DNA from 3 places in the Micromonospora sp. NPDC048947 genome. Region 2 is predicted to be linked to each of the others. Evidence: predicted binding sites of a transcription regulator. Region 2 holds the regulator's gene; each other region holds the start of a gene.

Region 1 (2,266 bases), on a different contig from region 2:
TGCCGGTGTCGAGGGCTGGTTCAACCGGTGCGGGGGAGCGCTGCGGCGGGGCTGGCGGCAGTTGGTGCCGATCATGCTGCTCACCCAGGTGCTGCCGGCGGCGGTGCTCTCGGTGGTCTCCCTCGGGCTGGACCCGTCGGCGAAGTGGGCCGCCCAGGCCGAATCGACGTCGGCCCCCACCCTGCCGGACAATTTCGCCGCCGAACTGCTGAGTCTCCTGGTCCTGCTGGTCGGCGGCAGCCTGGTGGTCGGGTTGGTGCAGTCCGTCGGGTGGGCCGCCGGCACCTGGGTGATCACCAAGCAGGCGGCCGGTCAGCCGGCCAGCCTGGAGTCTGCGCTTCGCTACGGCCTGCGTCGGGCGCTCGGGCTGTGGGGCTGGACCCTGTTGGTCAGTCTGCTCATCGGCGTCGGTGTCTGTTTCTGCCTGCTGCCGGGCATCTACCTCGCCTTCGCGCTGAGCATGGCCGGCCCGGTCTATCTCTTCGAACGGCACAACCCGATCGGTCGATCGTTCCGGATGTTCCACGACCGACTCGGCCTGCTGCTCGGACGGGTGGCCCTGGTGGCCGTGGCGGTGATCGTCGGCACCCTGATCCCCGGTGGCCTGGAAGGGTTCGGCACCTCCACGCTCGGAACGGATCCGTTCTCCTCGGCAGGTACCGCCGCCGTGGCGGTGGTGGTGATCGGGATCACCGCCGTGTTGGCCCTGCCGGCCCACCTCGCGCAGATGATCGGTCTGCTGGTGACGTACGCCGAGCAGCGCGCCCATGAGGGGCCGGTGAACACCGCTGGACTGGCCGCGGAACTCGGCTGAGCGGCGGCATCGTGCTTGCACTCGGCAGGTGAGAGTGCTAAACAAGTCATTGGCACTCGCATACCGTGAGTGCCAATGGTCGGGACGGTGGGGCCAGGTTGCACCGGCGTGGAGACGCCGGGGCGGCACATGGCCGGTCGTCGCGGGCTATCCGGCCCGGCCGAAGGACGTCGTCGTCGCCAGGTGGCGACGTCCCAAGGTGCGTACACCAGGCGGCCCATCCGGGGCACACATCTCGGGTGGCCCGTGAGTGTCCAGGAGGACAACGCCGTATGGCCAAGATGATCGCGTTCGACGAAGAGGCGCGCCGCGGCCTCGAGCGGGGCATGAACCAGCTCGCCGACGCCGTAAAGGTGACCCTCGGCCCCAAGGGCCGCAACGTCGTGCTCGAGAAGAAGTGGGGTGCCCCCACCATCACCAACGATGGTGTGAGCATCGCCAAGGAGATCGAGCTCGAGGACCCGTACGAGAAGATCGGCGCTGAGCTGGTCAAGGAGGTCGCCAAGAAGACCGACGACGTTGCCGGTGACGGCACGACGACGGCGACCGTCCTGGCCCAGGCCCTGGTTCGCGAGGGCCTGCGCAACGTGGCCGCTGGCGCCAACCCGATGGCCCTGAAGCGGGGCATCGAGGCTGCTGTCGCGAGCGTCTCTGAGGAGCTGTCCAAGCTCGCCAAGGACGTCGAGACCAAGGAGCAGATCGCCTCCACCGCCTCCATCTCCGCTGGCGACAGCACCGTCGGCGAGATCATCGCCGAGGCGATGGACAAGGTCGGCAAGGAAGGCGTCATCACCGTCGAGGAGAGCAACACCTTCGGGCTGGAGCTGGAGCTCACCGAGGGTATGCGCTTCGACAAGGGCTACATCTCGGCCTACTTCATGACCGACCCGGAGCGTATGGAGGCCGTCTTCGACGACCCGTACATCCTGATCGCCAACAGCAAGATCTCGTCGGTGAAGGACCTGCTCCCGATCCTGGAGAAGGTCATGCAGTCGGGCAAGCCGCTGCTGATCATCGCCGAGGACCTGGAGGGCGAGGCCCTCGCCACCCTGGTGGTCAACAAGGTCCGTGGCACCTTCAAGTCGGTCGCCGTCAAGGCGCCGGGCTTCGGTGACCGCCGCAAGGCCATGCTGACCGACATCGCCATCCTCGCCGGTGGCCAGGTCATCAGCGAGGAGGTCGGCCTCAAGCTCGACGCCGCCAGCCTCGACATGCTGGGCCGCGCCCGCAAGGTCGTGGTGACCAAGGACGAGACCACCATCGTCGACGGTGCCGGTGACGCCGAGCAGATCCAGGGCCGGGTCAACCAGATCCGGGCCGAGATCGACAAGAGCGACTCCGACTACGACCGGGAGAAGCTGCAGGAGCGGCTGGCCAAGCTGGCCGGCGGCGTTGCGGTGATCAAGGTCGGCGCGGCCACCGAGGTCGAGCTCAAGGAGCGCAAGCACCGCA
Region 2 (2,266 bases):
CGGGCCAGGTAGGCGATGAGCGGGGCGACGAAGCCCAGCGGACCAAAGCTGACCAGTGCGCCGAGGGCGCCGCCGAAGTGCGCGACAAGGGCCCAGGTCTTGTCCTCGTTGTTGGCGTAGCCGCCGCCGGGGCCGCCGTAGGCCCCACCGGCCGGATAGCCGCCGGGTGGTGGGTAGCCCCCGGGTGGGGGGTAGCCGCCTGCCGGAGGGTAGCCGCCTGACGGCGGTTGGTCACCGGTGGGCGGCGGATAGCCACCGGCCGGGGGATAGCCGGCCGGGCCGGGTGCCCCGGACAGTGGTGCGGTGGGCGGCTCGGCCGACGGGGACGGGCCTGGGGAGGTGGGCTCCGGCGGGTAGTTGCCGGGGTCGCCCGACCCGGGAGGGCGAGGAGGTTCAGTCATGGATGTCACGGTAGGTGCCCGTGGCAACGCCGCACCAGAGCGACACCGCCCGGCAGTGCGGGCCGATCGGCCCAACGCCGGTGGCGTGGGCCGCACCGACGGGTGGCCGTTGATCATCGCGTCGGCCGGCCCGCCGACGTAGACTGGCACTCGTTACAGTCGAGTGCCAGGACGGCCCGGCCGGCCCAGAGCGCCGGCGGCCGACGTGCGACAGGAGGTGCGGAGGATGGGTCTCGACGACCGGAAACTCGCAGTGCTCCGCGCCATCGTCGAAGACTACGTCTCCACCCAGGAGCCGGTCGGCAGCAAGGCGCTGGTCGAGCGGCACCAGCTCGGGGTCTCCCCGGCCACTGTCCGCAACGACATGGCCGTGCTGGAGGAGGAGGGCTACATCCGGCAGCCGCACACCAGTGCCGGCCGGGTGCCCACCGACCGCGGCTACCGCCTCTTCGTCGACAGGCTCTCCCGGGTCAAGCCGCTCAGCCCGGCCGAGCGCCGGGCCATCGAGCGGTTCCTGGTCGGCGCTGTCGACCTCGACGACGTGGTGCACCGCACGGTGCGACTGCTCGCCCAGCTGACCCGGCAGGTCGCCGTCGTTCAGTACCCGAGCCTGGCCCGCTCCTCGGTGCGTCACCTGGAGCTGGTGCCGATCTCCACCACCCGGCTGATGCTCGTCATGATCGCCGACACCGGGCGGGTGGAACAGCGACTCGTGGAGCTGCCCGGGCCGGTGCCCGCCGACGACGTCACCGACCTGCGTCGACTGATCAACGAGAAGCTCGCCAACGCCCGGCTGTCCGAGACGCCGCCGCTGGTGCAGGCGCTCGTCGAGGAAGCGCCGACCGGGCTGCGTCCGACCATGACCACGCTGGCCACCGTCCTGCTGGAGACGCTCGTCGAGCGGCACGAGGAACGGATCGCGCTCGCCGGCACCGCGAACCTCACCCGGGGCGGCCTGCTCGACTTCCAGGGCTCCCTGCGGCCGATCCTCGAAGCTCTGGAGGAGGAGGTCGTGCTGCTCAAGCTCATCGGTGAGACCGAGCCGAGCACGACCCGGGTGTTGATCGGCGACGAGAACGAGTTCGACAACCTGCGCGCCGCCTCGGTGGTCAGCACCGGGTACGGCCCGGGCACCACCATCGTGGGTGGCCTGGGGGTGCTGGGGCCCACCCGGATGGACTACCCCGGCAACATCGCCACGGTGCGCGCCGTGGCACGCTACGTGGGCGAGTTGCTGGCCCAGAACTGATTGGTCAGGGCCGATGCGGCCGGCTGCGGCCGCCGACCGGCGCAACGCGAGACGAACATGAGGACACGGAACGCAGTGGCCAGGGACTACTACGGCATTCTCGGTGTGAGCCGGGAAGCCTCCGATGACGAGATCAAGCGCGCCTACCGCAAGCTGGCGCGCCAGTTCCACCCGGACGTCAATCCGGACCCGGAGGCTCAGGAGAAGTTCAAGGACATCAACGCCGCGTACGAGGTGCTCTCGGACGACCGGAAGCGGCAGATCGTCGACCTGGGTGGCGACCCGCTCGCCCCGGGTGGCGGCGGCGCTGGCGGCCCGGGTGGCCCCGGAGGCGCCGGCCCGTTCGTCGGTTTCCAGGACATCATGGACGCGTTCTTCGGCGGTGCCGGAGGTGGCGCCCGTGGCCCACGGCCGCGTACCCGCCCGGGCGCCGACGCGATCCTGCGGCTCGAACTCGACCTGCACGAGACGGCCTTCGGCGTGGAGGCCCCGATCACCGTCGACACCGCTGTGCTCTGCACCACCTGCTCCGGTGCCGGCACGGCCGCCGGCACGCACCTGGCGACCTGCGAGGCGTGTGCTGGCCGGGGCGAGGTGCAGTCGGTGCAGCGCACCT
Region 3 (2,266 bases), on a different contig from region 2:
CGATCGTGGAGTCCTGCGCGGAGATCGTCGCCACGTTCGCGATCGACTCCTTGCTGGTGACCTCGGCGGCACGGCCGAGCAGCGCCTCGGAGACCTTCATGGCCGCCGCGTCGATGCCCCGCTTGAGGCCGGCCGGGTTGGTTCCGGCGGTCACGTTGCGCAGACCCTCGCGAACCATCGCCTGGGCCAGCACCGTCGCGGTGGTGGTGCCGTCGCCGGCGACGTCGTTGGTCTTGGTCGCCACCTCCTTGACCAGCTGCGCGCCAAGGTTCTCGTACGGGTTGGTGAGCTCGATCTCCTTGGCGATGGTCACACCATCGTTGGTGATCGTCGGCGCACCGAATTTCTTGTCCAGGACGACGTTGCGCCCGCGCGGGCCGAGGGTGACCTTGACCGCGTCCGCGAGGGCGTTGACACCGTGCTCCAGCAGGTGCCGGGCGTCGTCCGAGAAGCTCAGGATCTTCGCCATTAATGTCCCTTCGAAGCGCCATTGCCCCGGCCCGGCGAGCCGGACCGGGGCAGTGGCACTGATCGGTTGCTTACTTCTCGATGACCGCGAGGACGTCGCGGGCGGAGAGCACCAGGTACTCCTCGCCGGCGTACTTGACCTCGGTGCCGCCGTACTTCGAGTAGAGGACGGTGTCGCCGACCTGCACGTCAACCGGAACCCGGTTGCCGTTGTCGTCGACGCGCCCCGGGCCCACAGCGAGGACAGTGCCCTCCTGCGGCTTCTCCTTGGCGGTGTCGGGGATCACGATGCCCGACGCCGTGGTGGTCTCAGCCTCATTCGCCTGGACCACGATGCGGTCCTCGAGCGGCTTGATCGCAACCTTGGTCGCGGTAGTCACGGGCATACCCTCCTGGGGTACTGGTTTCGTTGCTGGCCAGCGGGGCTGACCAGCGTCAATCTGCCTCATGCCACCGGGCGGTGCCGTCGTCGCGGGTGCCGGTCCGCCTGGCGTGCGCACCCGGGTCGCGAGACCCGGAAGCTGGCACCCTCAGGGTGAGAGTGCTAATCGCAGGTTATTCCGTGGCTAGCACTCCGTCAAGGAGAGTGCCAGCGCGTCGCGCCCCGACAACCAGGATTTCCCTGCCGGCCGGGACAATGGCCGGGTGGATCTCGATCAGCTGGCGGCGCTGCGTACCCCTGAGGGGTCGGCCGCCCTCGCGGCGGCGGCCGACCTGGCCGGCGGTGATCCACTGGTCGCGGCGTCGGCGCTGCGCGCGACCGGGGTGCCGCCGACGTTGGCCGCGGCAGCACTGACCCAGGCCGAGCTGCGGCACCGGGCGGTGGGCAAGTTCGGCCCGGCGGCCGCTGGGATGTTCCTCACCCGTCCCGGCCTGGAGCAGGCCACCCGCCGGGTGGTCGCCGACAGTCGGGCGGCCCGGTTGTACGCGGCCGGCGTGCGCACCCTGGCCGACCTCGGGTGCGGGCTCGGGGCCGACGCGCTGGCCGCCGCCCGCGCCGGCATCAGGGTGTACGGGGTGGAGGCCGACCCGGTGACCGCGGCGATGGCCGCCGCCAACGCCGAGGCGGCCGGGCTGGCTGAGCTGTTCACTGTCGAGTGCGGCGACGCGACCGGGTTCGACGTGTCAGGGGTCGACGGGGTCTTCTGCGATCCGGCCCGCCGCACGACCGGCACCGGGCGTCGGATCTTCGACCCGCGCGCCTACTCGCCGCCGTGGGACTTCGTCACCGGGCTGGCCGACCGGGTGCCGCGCACAGTGGTGAAGGTCGCGCCGGGCGTGGACCACGCGCTCATTCCGGCCGGCGCGGAGGCCGAGTGGGTCGGCGTGGATGGGGACCTGGTCGAGGCCGCGCTCTGGTGCGGTGAGCTGGCGGAGGTGCCCCGTCGCGCCACCCTCCACCGCCAGCGGGGCGTCGAGGCCCACCGTCACCAGCTCACCGGCTCGGGTGCCGCCGAGGCGTCGGTCGGGCCGCCGCGTCGCTACCTGTACGACCCGGACCCGGCGGTGGTGCGCGCGCATCTCGTCGCCGAACTGGCCACCGAACTGGACGCCACCCTCGGCGATCCGAGCATCGCCTATCTCTACGCCGACCAGCCGGTCCGCACCCCGTACGCGCGCTGCCTGGAGATCACCGATGTGCTGCCGTTCTCGCTCAAGCGCCTGCGGGCGCTGCTGCGCGAGCGCCGGGTGGGCCGGGTGGAGATCCTCAAGCGGGGTTCGGCGCTCACCCCGGAGCAGCTCCGGCGGGACCTGCGGCTGGCCGGGGACGTTGCGGCGAGCCTGGTGCTCACCCGGG

What was found. Region 2 encodes HrcA, which represses chaperone genes, less so after heat shock. Its sites were predicted from a motif close to GGTTNGCACNCTCNNNNNGAGNGTGCNAACC; they were not measured.
Region 1: groL (chaperonin GroEL) is a predicted target of HrcA. The motif match lies at 862-892, and genes of this name have one in related genera.
Region 3: groES (co-chaperone GroES) is a predicted target of HrcA. The motif match lies at 988-1,018, and genes of this name have one in related genera.

What each region holds. Positions count from the first base shown of each region.
Region 1 covers NZ_JBEZFO010000037.1:10,268-12,533, forward strand. The annotation lists gene AB0B98_RS32040 (hypothetical protein) at 1-814, shown strand, start outside; gene groL (chaperonin GroEL) at 1,087-2,266, shown strand, end outside.
Region 2 covers NZ_JBEZFO010000005.1:72,593-74,858, forward strand. The annotation lists gene AB0B98_RS09495 (DUF4870 domain-containing protein) at 1-401, opposite strand, end outside; gene AB0B98_RS09500 (hypothetical protein) at 400-543, shown strand; gene hrcA (heat-inducible transcriptional repressor HrcA) at 628-1,650, shown strand; gene dnaJ (molecular chaperone DnaJ) at 1,726-2,266, shown strand, end outside.
Region 3 covers NZ_JBEZFO010000024.1:3,679-5,944, forward strand. The annotation lists gene groL (chaperonin GroEL) at 1-469, opposite strand, end outside; gene groES (co-chaperone GroES) at 540-854, opposite strand; gene AB0B98_RS28180 (methyltransferase domain-containing protein) at 1,114-2,266, shown strand, end outside.